DNA from 2 places in the Glutamicibacter mishrai genome. Region 2 is predicted to be linked to the other one. Evidence: predicted binding sites of a transcription regulator. Region 2 holds the regulator's gene; the other holds the start of a gene.

Region 1 (7,054 bases), 210 kb from region 2:
CGGGATCTGCTGGCGCAGCTGCCGGACCAATGCGGTGCCCACGCCGGAGCGACGCTGCTCAGCAGCCACCTCGACGTAGAGCCACAAACGCTGCGGGTGCAGCGAGGAGGCGAAGACCACGCCGGCGCCGATAGCTACGCCATCAACGCTGGCCACCAGCGTGCGGGAAAACGGCGCATCGCTGTTCTCGCGCAGCATGGTGCGGTCCTGGTGGGCCTGCGGCGAGCGCGGATCACCAAAAACCTGCAGCAGCTCCAGGTCATCCCCATTGCGCCAGGGCCGGAATTCCAGTTCGTTCATCGGGCTCTAGGCTCCGTTCAGACGCTCGGAAAGGTAGGCGGTGACCTGGTCCAGAGACACGCGTTCCTGGGCCATGGTGTCGCGCTCGCGAATGGTCACGGCCTGGTCGTCCAGTGTGTCGAAGTCCACGGTGATGCAGAACGGGGTGCCGATCTCATCCTGGCGGCGGTAGCGGCGGCCGATAGCTCCGGCATCATCAAAGTCGATGTTCCAGCGCTTGCGCAGCTCGTTGGCCAGCTCCTTGGCCTTTGGCGACAGGTTCTCGTTGCGGCTCAGTGGCAGCACGGCGGCCTTGACCGGAGCCAGGCGTGGGTCCAGCTTCAGCACGGTGCGCTTATCCACGCCACCCTTGGTGTTCGGAGCCTCGTCCTCGGTGTAGGCATCCACCAAGAACGCCATCATCGAACGGGTCAGGCCGAAGGAAGGCTCGATCACGTATGGGGTGTAGCGTTCGCCGGTGGCCTGGTTGAAGTAGGTCAGCTCGGCGCCCGAAGCCTTGGCGTGGCTCGACAGGTCGTAGTCGGTGCGGTTGGCAACACCCATGAGCTCGCCCCACTCCGAGCCGGCGAAGCCGAAGCGGTATTCGAAGTCGATGGTGCCCGCCGAGTAGTGCGCACGGTCGTCTTCTGGCACGTCGAACTGGCGCAGGTTTTCTTCCTTGATACCCAGATCCAGGAACCATGCCCAGCAGTCCTTGACCCACTGGTCGAAGTACTTCGGTGCATCCTCTGGAGCGGTGAAGTACTCGATTTCCATCTGTTCGAACTCGCGGGTGCGGAAGATGAAGTTACCTGGGGTGATTTCGTTACGGAAGGCCTTGCCGACCTGGCCGATGCCGAATGGCGGCTTCTTGCGGCTGGCAGTGAGCACGTTGGCGAAGTTCACGAAGATGCCCTGAGCAGTCTCTGGGCGCATGAAGGCCATGCCGGATTCGGAATCCACTGGGCCCAGGAAGGTCTTCATCAGACCGGAGAACATCTGTGGCTCGGTGAACTGGCCCTTGGTGCCGCAGTCAGGGCAGGCAATCTCGCTCATGCCGTCCTTTGGCGCGCGGCCCTTCTTCGCTTCGAAGGCCTCGATCAGGTGGTCCTGACGGTGGCGCTTGTGGCACTGGATGCACTCGACCAGTGGATCGGTGAAAGTAGCTACGTGTCCGGAAGCTTCCCAGACAGCCTTTGGCAGGATGATGGACGAGTCCAGGCCAACCATGTCTTCGCGGCCGCGGACAAAGTTCTGCCACCACTCGCGCTTGATGTTTTCCTTCAGTTCGGTACCGAGGGGTCCGTAATCCCATGCGGAACGGGAACCACCGTAAATTTCACCAGCCTGGAAAACGAAGCCTCGACGCTTTGCGAGGGAAATTACCTGATCTAGCTTGGACTGTGGCGCCATATCAACTCCAATGGAAATTACGAGGCCGCTGGTTGCGGTCCGTAGAAAAATACATACCGTTCAAGGGTATCGTTTCCAAGGCCGTGAGACTAAGTGAATGCGGGTAACGCGAAAGTGAACTTCCCCGCTCTTGCCCTCATCGTGGCGCGGCTGGCCCAGTTATAGGGAAGAATAGTAGCCATGAGTGCCAACGAAGCTTTTGACCTAGAAATCCGCGACGAATCGATCCGCTTGGGCCAGCTGCTTAAACTGGCTTCCCTTGCCGAAGACGGCATCCACGCCAAGGAGCTTATTTCCGAAGGCGTTGTCACGGTCAATGGCGCAGTGGATACCCGCCGCGGGGCCCAGATCCGCCCCGGCGACGTCGTCTGCGTTAACGGCGAGTGCGTTAAAGTGACCTCCCAGCAGTAGTTACTCCTGCCCAAGCACCACTTTCTTGAGGAACGCATCGACGTCTTCAAGTTCATCCATGCTGACCGAGTGCCCGATTTGCGGGTAGGTCTCGCTGGTCAGCTCGGCATGCTTGGACACCCATCCAAGCGTGAACGCGATCTTGTCCTGGGTAATCACCGGATCGGCAAGGTCCCTGCCCCAGAACAGCGGAATCGGGTTCTGCTGCAGTTTTTCGTCGTCGAAGATCTCTAGGTCTCGTGGTTCAACGGCAAAGCCTGATAGGCCAACCACTGCGGTAATGGCCTCGCGCTGATATCGGGCCAAGGATGTTGCCATTGCCATCCCCTGCGAGAAACCCAGCAGCGTGATCGAGGAGTGCTGCTTGCTCAGTGGCTCCAGCAACTGCCACAACGCAACAACGCTATGTGAAACGGCTTCACTCGAATAGTCGATTTCTTGCGTGAGCGGGAACCAGCAGAATCCTGGCCCAGCCTGCAGCGGTGCGCGCGCGGATAAGTAGGTGAACTCTTCGGGCAGGTAGCGCGATAGACCCATCAGGTCTTGTTCATTTGATCCATAACCATGCAGGAACACCAGCAACGGGGTGCCCAAGCGAGAATCGTCGTTGCGGGAAATGATGGCCACTGGCGCGGTATCGGATGAAGTCATGTGCTCAAGATTAGCGAATAGACATCGTCGAGGTTGGGCCTATTGCCCTATGTCCTTTGGCTAGTGAACGAAAAATCTTGTCATTCCATCTCGTGGATCACCACCTCTGCGGATGCACAGAAGTTCCCACCCACTCGTCTTCGTGACTGAAAAAACTTGTCAATATGGATCCGACCGTGGAGTAGGACCAATCGTCAGGCAGTTCCGCATCTACTGACTGAAAAAAATTTTCATTCACGCCGACAGGAATTCTTGTAGTCGGCATTCCGACGGTTTGAGGCCGCATGGATCTAAGGTCATCAGCTTCATCGCCGATACCGGTAAATGATTATGGGTGGTTTGAAGTCCCTTAATGACTGAAAATTTTTGTCATTCAACGAATCACTTTGGGTCCGCCAAATCAGGCGGAATTAAGATTTGATTCCGGCTGTTCCGGATAGCTGAGAACCCGAAGCGTATCCGCATTGAGCTGGACCTGCGGGATTAGTGGCGGTTCAGGCCTCTGAGGACAGTGATCATTTATATGATCCAGGTTTTCAACAACGTCAACGCTTTCCGGCGTGATGATGACATGCAGCCCATGCGGCGTGAGCCAAGACCTCGTCCCGTCGGGCCTTGCATGGATTTTCCACCCCAGTGCGTGCTTGAACATCTGATGCTGCTTGCACAGCAGATGCATATTGTCGCGGTCAGTCTCTCCACCATGCGCCCAGTCATCAATATGATCCATTTCCGAAACGTCAGCAGGGCGCCGGCATCCGGGGAAACAACAGTGAACATCCCTGTGCCGCAGGAGGTCCTTCATTCCTTGCGTTGGGGTGTACTTCCTACGTTCAACATCAATTACCGCGCCGGTCCACGGATCAGTGAGGACCCGCTGGAATGATGGAGCGTCTTTCGCCAGCTCAAGCGCTAATCCAACGGGGATAGGCCCAACGCCTTCCAAATCAGCAAGGGCTTTGTTGGGATTCGCCAGCATTTCCAACGCTGGAATAGTGATCGATAAGCGAGGCTTCAGCGGCGAACCGTCGCTACCAGGCCAGCCATTGATCAAGGCATCCGCATACACGTCTGCCATCTGCTGCTCAAGAGTGCGTTCATCTTTTGGATCATTATCTTGGCCCACCGTCCAACGAAGAGTGCTCATGATGGACTTGATGACGTCGGAACGGTGGGTCAGCTGGATGGTTCCCATACCGGAAGCGTCGTCGAACCAGTGCGTTACCTTACGCGCGGCCTCTGACTTATTGCGGCGTTCCTGCGCTGATTCCGGATTCATCCGATCATGTTGCCTGCGTGCTTTCTGATAGACAGTGTCGTCGCTGGCAGTCTTTGCAAGCGGTAGCAAGAGATGCTCCATGATCTCGATTTGCTCTGGTGCCAAGTCCTGCGAGAACTTCACAATGTAGTGAGCCGCCTTGACCGTGATTTCCCCGGCAGCAAGTGCTATCAAAGTGTCATTGCAGACATGGCGCAAGCCCTTTGCATAGAACATGCGCTTGCCCACCATTTGCGGAGTTTCCCTCAGCGCAACCGCGGCCTCGGCCACAAAATTGGCATTGATCGTCTGATCAGAGCTGGGGTCTACACGATAGAATTCGGCACTCCGCTCAGCTTCGCGAACATCGTCCGGGTTGGAAGCGCGCAGCTCAGCAAGGTTATCTACGAAGCCCACTCCAATCTGCTCAACAGTATCCGCCAGTAAGGTGGACGTCATAGCGTCCAAGGAGCCATGGAGCTGCTGAATGGTCCTCAGACGTTCTAGTGCATCAGAAGCACTTTGCACCGGCCCCGCGTTAAACAGGTCTTCAGCTCGCTTCATGACCGGTCCATAAAAAATCTGATGCGAAAGATACTGCGAAAAGATGGAGCGTGGACGAGACTCCTTGCGAGTGCCCGGAGGGCTCAGCGGTAGACGATGTTCATCGTCATAATCTTCAGAATAATTTGGATTGCTCATATCTAATTTTCCCGCGAGCGTCCGACAAAATAGCCCGGAATCATACGGATTGTGGACAATGATCTCTGTTTTTTGCCCGAAAATTTCAGCCGAGAAAAAGGATGGTCTTCAAGCCTGCGCAGATTCGAAGACGCGAACAGCCACTTGATGTTGATTGCGATTTGATAAAAGTTCCAGGTTCAGCAAGTTCTATCAAATAAACCATGCTTGACTAGTAATAAGATCTATTTGCCCAAACTAATGATTATTTCCCTGGCGATATTGCCAGGTGCCGACGAACGAAGGTGCAATGAGAAGCAGCGAGGTTAATTATGACTATGACAAGTCACTGCCAACCGATGAAGCCAGCTTTGGATACATGGAGGATGAATTTTCCACGAGTTCCGATCTTGTTGATGCCACATTCTCCGTGATGCCCATACTCTTAGGGTTGGTTGCCGTAGTTTTCGTCGCCGTCGTGATTTTCATTGTTTATGCCCAGGCACGGAATTCGCGCAAGATCAAAAGCGCGGGCCTGGATCCTATTACTTTCGAAACCGATTTGAAGACTAAATTGGCACAATCCAATCTATTGGCACCGAAGCAGTCGTTGGAAGCAAAGCTGGAGGAGCTAACGAGCCTGCGGTCCCGCGGTGTCATCTCGAACGATGAATATTTGCAGGCCCGCCAGGATCTGCTCAAAGGCTGGGGCGAGGGGTGAAGCAGATCATCCCCAAGACTGATTGACGGATAGTTACCATAGGGTAACAATGTAGATTGTGCCTAAAGATTTTGACCTTGAAACTCCCGAATCCGCAATAGAGTCGCTTCATCCTTGGCGTCGTTATGTCGCATTGGGTGACTCGTTCACCGAAGGAATCGGCGATCCCGATCCATCAAATCCCGGCCGGCACTTGGGCTGGGCCGATCGACTGGCTCAGGAGCTGAGCAGCACAGTTCCAGATTTCGCCTACGCAAACCTGGCAATCCGCGGCCGGCTGATCGGACAGATCGTGGCCGAACAGGTAGCTCCCGCCATTGATTTGAAGCCGGACCTGATCTCCTTGTGCGCCGGCGGCAACGACGTGCTGCGGCCAGGCGGGGATCCGGATAAGATCGCCGACATTCTTGACGGCGCGGTATCGAAGCTCAGCGCGACGGGCGCGACCCTGCTGATCGTCACCGGTCCTGATATCCGCGATACGCCGGTGCTGGGAAGCATCCGCGGCAAGGTGGCCATCTACAACGAGAATATTCGCACCGTGGCTGCGCGGTACGACGCGATTGTGGCCGACATGTGGGCGCTGCGCGAATTGCATCAGGCCCAGATGTGGGCGCCGGATCGCCTGCACTTCTCCCCCATGGGCCATCAGCGCATTGCCGCCATGGCGTTGGAATCCTTGAACGTGCCGCATTCGATCGACACCGAGGTCGCGCCGGCGGCAGATATCCGAAGCTGGCGCGAGGCGCGGATCGAAGACCTGCAGTGGGCTCGCGAGCACCTGGCGCCGTGGGTGCTGCGCCGGTTGCGCCACCAGTCCTCAGGCGATGGCATTACCCCCAAGCGCCCGTCGGCTGCGCCATTCACCGCGCCGAAGCCCAATGATTCGCTGGGCGCCGGCGACAGCGCGCAGTAACCGGGCATTAGACAGCACGAAGGGACAGCGTCCACCGATCACTGGTGGGAGCTGTCCCTTCGCTTTATGCTTCTAGCGGCTGAAAACCCGGCTGCGCAAGACTCCGTCGAGCTGGCTGGCATCGGTCAGGAAGCCATCGTGGCCGATCGGCGAATCGATGTAATGCACCGTCGTGGGGGTCGCCAAGTTGGCCGCAAGCATCTCGGATTGCTCCGGGAAATACAGGCGGTCCGAGTTGACCGCGGCAACCACCACGTTGACCTTGTCCAGGCGCGCCAAGGCGACCTGCAGCGACTCGTAGCCGCGGGCCACATCGTGGCTCATCAGCGCCTCGGTCAGCACCAGGTAGCTGTTGGCATCAAAGCGGTTCACCAATTTGGTGGCCTGATGATCCAGGTAGCTTTCCACCTGGTAGCGGCCGCGCGGGCCGTCCAGCTGGCCTGTGGGCTGCTCGCCGGGCTGCGCGGTGCGCCCGAAGCGGGCCTCCAGCTCGGCTGCCGAGCGGTAGGTGATGTGCGCAAGGCGCCGAGCCAGGCCGAGCCCGGCATCCGGACGAGCCCCGTTGCTGTAGTAATCGCCGCCGTTGAAGTTCGGGTCCAGCCTGATGGACTGGGCCTGCACCTGGGCGAAGGCGATCTGTTCGGCCGTGGCTTGGGCGCAGGAAGCCATCACCACCAGGTTCTTGACCTGTTCGGGGAATTCGACCGCGTACTCCAACGCTCGC
Region 2 (7,054 bases):
TTTCCGGGTGGAACTGCACCGCCGAGAGCGGGCCGTTTTCCACTGCCGCGACAAAAGGCGTCCCATGGGTGCTCCACGTAACCTGCGGTGGAGTCATCGCTGGCTGAGTCACATCGAATTCCCACTTCTGCACGGCGTAGGAGTGCACAAAGTAAAAACGCTCGTTCTCAACGCCGGCGAATAGCTTGCTGCTTTCTGGCGGCTGAACGGTATTCCACCCCATATGCGGGATGACGTCTGACTTCAGACGCTCGACGGTGCCGGGCCATTCGCCGATACCGGCGGTCTTGACTCCGTGCTCAACACCTTCTTCGAAGAAGACCTGGTGGCCAACGCAGATTCCCAATACCGGTTGCCCACCAGCAATGCGCCGGCCGATCCAGCGCAGTGCGCCAATCTTGGTCAGCTGTTCCATCACCGAGGCGTAGGCGCCAACACCGGGGACAACGAGCCCATCAGCGTTCATGACCTTCTCTGGGTCCGCGGTCAGTTCAACCGACGCACCTGCGGCTTCCAGCGCTCGTACCGCAGAACGGACGTTGCCCGAACCGTAGTCGAGAACAACTACATTTTTCTTTTCCACTTACAGTGCACCCTTCGTGGATGGAATCTTGTCGCCCATGCGTTCGTCGAACTCGACAGCTTCGCGCAGTGCTCGTGCAAAGGACTTGAATTGGGCCTCGACAATATGATGAGGATCGCGGCCCGATAGCACCTCGATATGCGCACAAATTTGTGCGTGGAAGGTGATGGCTTCGAAGACGTGGCGAGTCATCGAGCCAGTGAAGTGGCCGCCGATCAAATGGTATTCCTGCCCTGCCGGTTCACCGGTGTGAACCAGGTATGGGCGGCCCGAAACGTCCACAACCGAGCGCGAGAGCGCTTCATCCAAAGGAGCGTATGCGGTGCCGAAGCGTCGGATTCCCGCCTTGTTGCCCAGGGCTACGCGCAGCACTTCGCCAATAGTGATCGCGGTGTCTTCGACGGTGTGGTGCACGTCGATGTGGGTATCGCCCGTGGCTCGGACTGTCAGGTCGATCAGGGAGTGCTTCGACAGCGCGGTGAGCATGTGGTCGTAGAACGGCACCGAAGTGCTGATCTCTGACACGCCGGTGCCATCGAGATCCAGTTCCACGAATACAGACGATTCGCTGGTGACGCGTTCCATGCGGGCGCGACGTGCGCCAATCAATTCGGCAGACATGTCTTCCTTCGCTTGTTCTTGCTTACTTTTCCGCACCGAGCAGCTCGGCTAGGTGATCCAAGAACGCAGTAGTTTCTGATTCGGTTCCGGCAGTTACACGCAGAGTTCCCGGGATCCCATTGTCGCGGACAATAATGCCAGCTTCCAATAGGCCTTCCCATACCGCGTGAGGGTTCTCCAGTCCGCCGAAGAAGACGAAGTTGGAGTCTGAGACTGAAGGATTGAGCCCCAGCTCTTTGAGACGGGCAACAATTCGGTCTCGCTGGGACTTGATGTCTTCTACCTGGGCCAGCAAAAGATCAATGTTTTTCAGCGCCGCAATTGCTGTTGCCTGGGTGACAGCCGACAGGTGGTAAGGCAATCGCACGAGGCGGATCGCATCGGTGACTTCGGGCGCTGCTGCGAGGTAGCCAACGCGGGCGCCCGCCAGGCCGAAGGCCTTGGACATGGTGCGCGAGACGATCAAGCGCTGCCGTCCTTCAAGCAGGGTCAGCGCTGATTTTGTGCTCGACAGGGAAAATTCGGCGTAGGCCTCATCCACAATGACCATGCCGTTGTGCTCGCTCGCGGCATCGTAGACAGCAGTGATCACGTCGAGGCCGAGCGCAGTACCTGTGGGGTTGTTGGGGGAGCACAGGAAGACGATGTTCGGCTTATGTTCGCGGACTTGTTGCGCGGCTGATTCTGCGGAGAGGGTGAAGTCCTCTGAACGTTCTCCGGCGATGTAAGCCGTATCAGTCCCGCTAGCGAGCAACGGATACATGGAATAGGTAGGGCCGAAGCTCATGAGGCTCCGCCCAGGTCCGCCAAAGGCTTGTAGGATCTGCTGCAGGATTTCGTTGGATCCGTTCGCCGCCCAGATATTCTCGGCGGTCAGGGAGTGACCAAGATAATCGGCAAGAAGTTCTCGCAGTTCGGTGAATTCACGATCTGGATATCTGTTCAGACTAGTCGCCGCTTTAGCGACTTCCTGCGCAATGGCTTCCACGACAGTTTGAGGAAGCGGATGGGTGTTCTCGTTGACATTCAGCTGGATGGGCACGTCGATTTGCGGTGCGCCATATGGGGATAGCCCGCGGAGATTCTCACGCAAGGGCAGCTGACTCAAAAGTTCACTGCGGTCATTCACGCATTTAGTCTACGTGGGGACCAGCTTCGCGGGTGAATCCGCTACGAGTCAAGGTAACAATCCCCCCGACTCACTTCGAGTCCTTAGCCAGCGAGGACTGGAATCGACAGCGAGTCGCCCACGTGGATTTCGCTCCCCTGCAGGGAATTGAGTTCCGAGATGTGGTTGACTGCCGAAGTGACGTCATAGCCCTGCGCGTACTCCTTGGCAAGGCTCCAGACGGTGTCACCAGGAATAACAGTCACGTCAATTGTTTCGACACCCGTTGGCAGTTCAGAGGATGCGTGAGCATTGGAGGCAAACATCGAGAAGAAGAATGCGGCTGCAACAGTAAGTGCAAATACGGGAATGCCTACCAATACCGCCCAACCACGGCGGTTGATGCGGATCTTCATTGGAGTCCGGGTTTGATTTGAGTCAAGTGCGACAGTTGCCATGACCTTATCTCCTCAAGTTTATCGAGTGGTGCGAAGTTGTGTTCGATGCCTATGTTTCGAAGAAGTGTTCGAAACTAGTACATCTGTTCTAACAGAGCTTCGTCCGACTTGTCCAGAAGTTTTCGAACAAATCTTTGAAAGAAACTCGCTTATCCACTAAGATTTCGAAGTAGACGAGCAATGAAAACATCACACCATCTGGCTCCGACAGTTTGGACCACTGAACTTTCGTCAGATAGCTAGGGAAGGCAAAATCTCATGTCAGCTTCACAACGCACTCCCCGATCGAATGCACGCTCGCTGACGATTCGCCAAAAGAAGATCCTGGAAACCATCCAGCGAGCAATCGGCAAGAACGGCTATCCACCATCCATGCGTGAGATTGGCGACTCGGTAGGACTCAAGAGCCTCTCAAGCGTCACTCACCAGTTGAGCCAGCTCGAAAAGCTTGGATACATTCGCCGAGATCCACGCCGTCCGCGCGCCATGGAAATTCTGTTGCCGCTGCAGCTCGCGGATGATGCAGAGAATCCGGCGACCCCCGAGGATGCCGACACCAAGGCCGCCGAGGATGCGATGGTGATCGAGCTCAGCACGTCCGCTGACACCACGATGGTCCCACTGGTAGGACGAATCGCCGCCGGTGGTCCGATCCTTGCCGATCAGTCCGTTGAAGATGTTTTCTCGTTGCCTCGCCAGTTGGTCGGGCACGGCGAACTATTCATGCTCAAGGTTTCTGGCGATTCCATGGTTGATGCAGCCATCTGTGATGGGGACTGGGTGGTCGTCCGCCGTCAGCAAAATGCAGAGAACGGTGATATCGTCGCTGCGCTGCTCGATGAGGAAGCTACCGTCAAGACCTTCCGGCAGCGCGATGGGCACACCTGGCTGCTTCCGCAGAACTCGCGCTACGAGCCGATTCTTGGCGACGCTGCAAAGATCATGGGTCGTGTTGTTTCGGTGATGCGCTCGCTCTAACCACATCTCAAAACGGCGCCGATGCATGAGCTTCGGCGCCGTTTCCGTGTTTGCTATCTACAGGTTTTCACTTCGAATCGCATCGATCTGCAGCGCTGAAGACCATCCATCGCTGAACTGCTGCTGAGAGCCGCCGGGGCTCGTCATCGACAAGACTGCCCGCGGTCGACGAAATCATCTGCTGAGCCATATCTCGAACTTCATGATCCAATCGCTCGTCATTGACGCACAGGGCTAAATAGCGGCAGAGGATTCCGGCAAACAGATTACCGTCTCCTCCTCCGTTTACGGGCAGAATGCCGGCTTCATCAGCCAGATGCCGACGAGTAGCCCGGACCAGCGTTCCGGCGTGGTCCAAATCGACGGCAGTGCCCAGCTCAAGCAACGCTCCAAGTATTGGCCCCTGGTTGTAGGTGTACAGCGCTTCTTCCATCTTGTGCCCTGAGGAAGTAATTCGCAGTCCATCTAAATACAGTCCCTGATGGCCGCTAAAAAGCTTAGTCCGCATCCAGTCGAGGAGCTTTCTGGACTGATCGCGGTCACCGCTGCGCGCGAAAAATAGCGCGGCCGGAGCATTGGCCGGAACATTCTTGAAGTCTCGCTTACGCGACCAGTACAGGCCACCGTCCAAGACGTCATCAATGCCGCCTTCGAGTTGCTTGCGCAAGGTTGTCACGGCCTGTTTGGCACCACGATGGCTGCGTCCTTCAACCTGTCGCGAAAAACCAACCAGCCTTTGGCAAGCCAAAGCCAGCCATGCCATATCGTCAAAGAAATAGTTGGGGAATACCCCGAAGTTCCGCACTCGGATGCCAGCCAGCAAGTCTTTGGCCCGGCGTAATTCGTTCTGGGCAGCACCGCGATCGCCATCGGCCAAATAAGCCAACCCGTCATCGATTATGGCATCCAAGTAGTGGGCCTGCCACCAGTAGTTCCACTCAGCAAACGGATGCGAAAAACCGTTGATATCGCTGAGCATGCTTCCGTCGTGCAACTGGTGCCGAAGACTATACGGACGGCCGATCCACGTACCTGGCAGGCCGAATAGCCTATGGCCAAAACGGGCGTGCGTATCTTCAGCCGCGGCACGCGCCAGCTCCTTCATGGACTTCATCTTGCCTTCCGATTCTCGGACTTCCCCGTGGCACAGACATTAGTACACTCAGCTAGCCATGGACACCAGGTTCGGGTGCCCACAAGCTGGAGCCTACTTTTCAGCGGGCTTCAACCGCTCCAGAACCCCAGAAATAACCTTCTTGTCCACGGTTGGCCACATCGGAGGCAGAGTAGCCTTCAGGAAGCTGCCATAACGAGCCGTAGCCATTCGCGAATCAAGGATGGCAACCACGCCACGGTCGTTGACCGAACGGATCAATCGACCGGCTCCCTGAGCTAACCGAATCGCGGCATGCGTGGCAGAGACCTGCATGAAACCATTGCCACCATGTTTGGCGACGTCCTCGGTACGAGCCTTCGAAATTGGATCGTCAGGTCTCGGGAATGGAATCTTGTCGATGATGACCAAACGGCAGGAATCCCCAGGAACATCGACTCCCTGCCACAGCGTCATCGTGCCGAAAAGACAGGTATCCCGCTCGGCCGCAAACTGCTCAACCAAGGACTTCATGCTTGCTTCGCCCTGGCACAAGATGTCTACATCCAGGCGCTCCCGCAAAATGCTTGCAGCTTCTTCAGCCGAACGCTTCGATGTGAAGAGCGCCAAAGCTCCACCACCAGACGCTTTGATCAGATCTTCAATTTCGTCCAGCGTCTCGGCCGCGAGTTGGCGGCCCGGTTTTGGCAGGTGCTTGGCGACGTACAAGATGCCCTGCTTCGGATAATCAAATGGGCTGCCCACATCAACGCCGGTCCATGACGGAGCACCGGCTCCCATCAGCCCCAGCGAACCGGCCACCGCATCAAACTGGGATCCGATGGCCAAGGTCGCGCTGGTGAGCACCACGGTACGGCCATCAAAAAGGCCTTCGCGGAGTTTTCCTGCCACCGATAGCGGTGCCACATTCAACGTTGCAGGTTGGGACTCTTCCGCCTCAACATAGCCACGGCCCTCGACAAATTCCCGAGGGCGCGTCGTATAGAGAACTTCTCTTCGTTCTTCGGATTCAAGCATTCGAATGGCGTCATCCATGACGGCCTGCAGCTGGGAGCGTGCCGTCTGACGTCCGCCGTCAGCAGGTGCATTGGCTTCTGGCTTGGACAAGGCCAAGGCCAGCCGCGCCTGTTCAACGATGTCGTTAAGCGCGATTCCCATATCTTCACGCAGGCCATGCTCCAACAACCCAGTAGGAATCCCAGTCAGGGACTTCTCCAGTCGGTTCGCTGCCTTGACCATTTCATCAACGTTCACACCGCAGTGGCGTTTGGCGCCACCAGCAGCAGTCATCACCATTCGCGCGGACAGAGCACCAGATACGGAACTGGTCACACGATCCTGAAGCTCATGGGCCTCGTCAATAATCGCGACATCAAAATCAGGCAGTACCGACAACCCCTCAAAGGCGGAAACCGCCAGCAATGCGTGATTCGTGATTACCACGTCGGATTCTGCCGCACGAGCGCGTGCCATCTCCGAAAAGCATTCGTCGGCCATGGGGCACTTTTGAGAACCCAAGCACTCCATCGCGGATACCGAGACTTGCTTCCACGCTTTGTCGCTGACGCCGGGCACCAGCTCGTCCCGGTCTCCGGTATCCGTGCGCTCAGCCCAGTCTCGAAGCTTCATCACTTCGCTTGCCAGTGGCGAATAAGTCGTGCCTGCGGGGACCGCTGGCTCGTCCATCGAGAACAATGTGCCTTCATCGTCGGGGTATCCCCCGCCTAGCTTGTATTGGCACAGGTAGTTAGATCGGCCCTTAAGCAGGGCTACATCCATGGGGCGGGAGAGCTTGCCCTTGAGCGATTCAAGTAACCGCGGCACATCGCGACCGACAATCTGGGACTGCAATGCGAGAGTTGCGGTAGAAACAATTACCGGTTTGGCGCTAGTTTGCGCATGCGCGAGCGCCGGAATGAGATAGCCCATGGACTTTCCCGTTCCGGTACCGGCTTGAACCAGCAAATGCTCTTCGTCTTCCAGGGCAGTCACCACGTGCTTGACCATTTCCTGCTGGCCGGTGCGCATGGCACCGCCCATGGAAGTTACCGCGGCCTCAAGAAGCCCAAGGGCCTGCTCTTGCTTATCCATGAATGTTGAAAGTCTCCAACTCTGCAGCGAGTGAATCGCGAACCTTCACGATCAGTCGAGTGCCGTTTTCCAGGTGTTCGCTCTCCAAGATCTCAGATTCG

Evidence for each region. Region 2 encodes LexA, which represses DNA repair genes until DNA is damaged. Its sites were predicted from a motif close to TCGAACANNTGTTCGA; they were not measured.
Region 1: D3791_RS12725 (HNH endonuclease signature motif containing protein) is a predicted target of LexA. The motif match lies at 4,847-4,862, and genes of this name have one in related genera.

Annotation. Positions count from the first base shown of each region.
Region 1 covers NZ_CP032549.1:2,698,879-2,705,932, reverse strand. Annotated here, with positions in the region: gene D3791_RS12745 (GNAT family N-acetyltransferase) at 1-300, opposite strand, end outside; gene D3791_RS12740 (glycine--tRNA ligase) at 307-1,692, opposite strand; gene D3791_RS12735 (RNA-binding S4 domain-containing protein) at 1,873-2,103, shown strand; gene D3791_RS12730 (alpha/beta hydrolase) at 2,104-2,754, opposite strand; gene D3791_RS12725 (HNH endonuclease signature motif containing protein) at 3,155-4,714, opposite strand; gene D3791_RS12720 (SHOCT domain-containing protein) at 5,004-5,414, shown strand; gene D3791_RS12715 (SGNH/GDSL hydrolase family protein) at 5,473-6,330, shown strand; gene metX (homoserine O-acetyltransferase MetX) at 6,403-7,054, opposite strand, start outside.
Region 2 covers NZ_CP032549.1:2,907,668-2,914,721, reverse strand. Annotated here, with positions in the region: gene hisH (imidazole glycerol phosphate synthase subunit HisH) at 1-583, opposite strand, end outside; gene hisB (imidazoleglycerol-phosphate dehydratase HisB) at 584-1,204, opposite strand; gene D3791_RS13705 (histidinol-phosphate transaminase) at 1,227-2,333, opposite strand; gene D3791_RS13700 (LysM peptidoglycan-binding domain-containing protein) at 2,417-2,770, opposite strand; gene lexA (transcriptional repressor LexA) at 3,029-3,748, shown strand; gene D3791_RS13690 (glycoside hydrolase family 76 protein) at 3,816-4,853, opposite strand; gene D3791_RS13685 (ATP-dependent DNA helicase) at 4,956-6,953, opposite strand; gene hflX (GTPase HflX) at 6,946-7,054, opposite strand, start outside.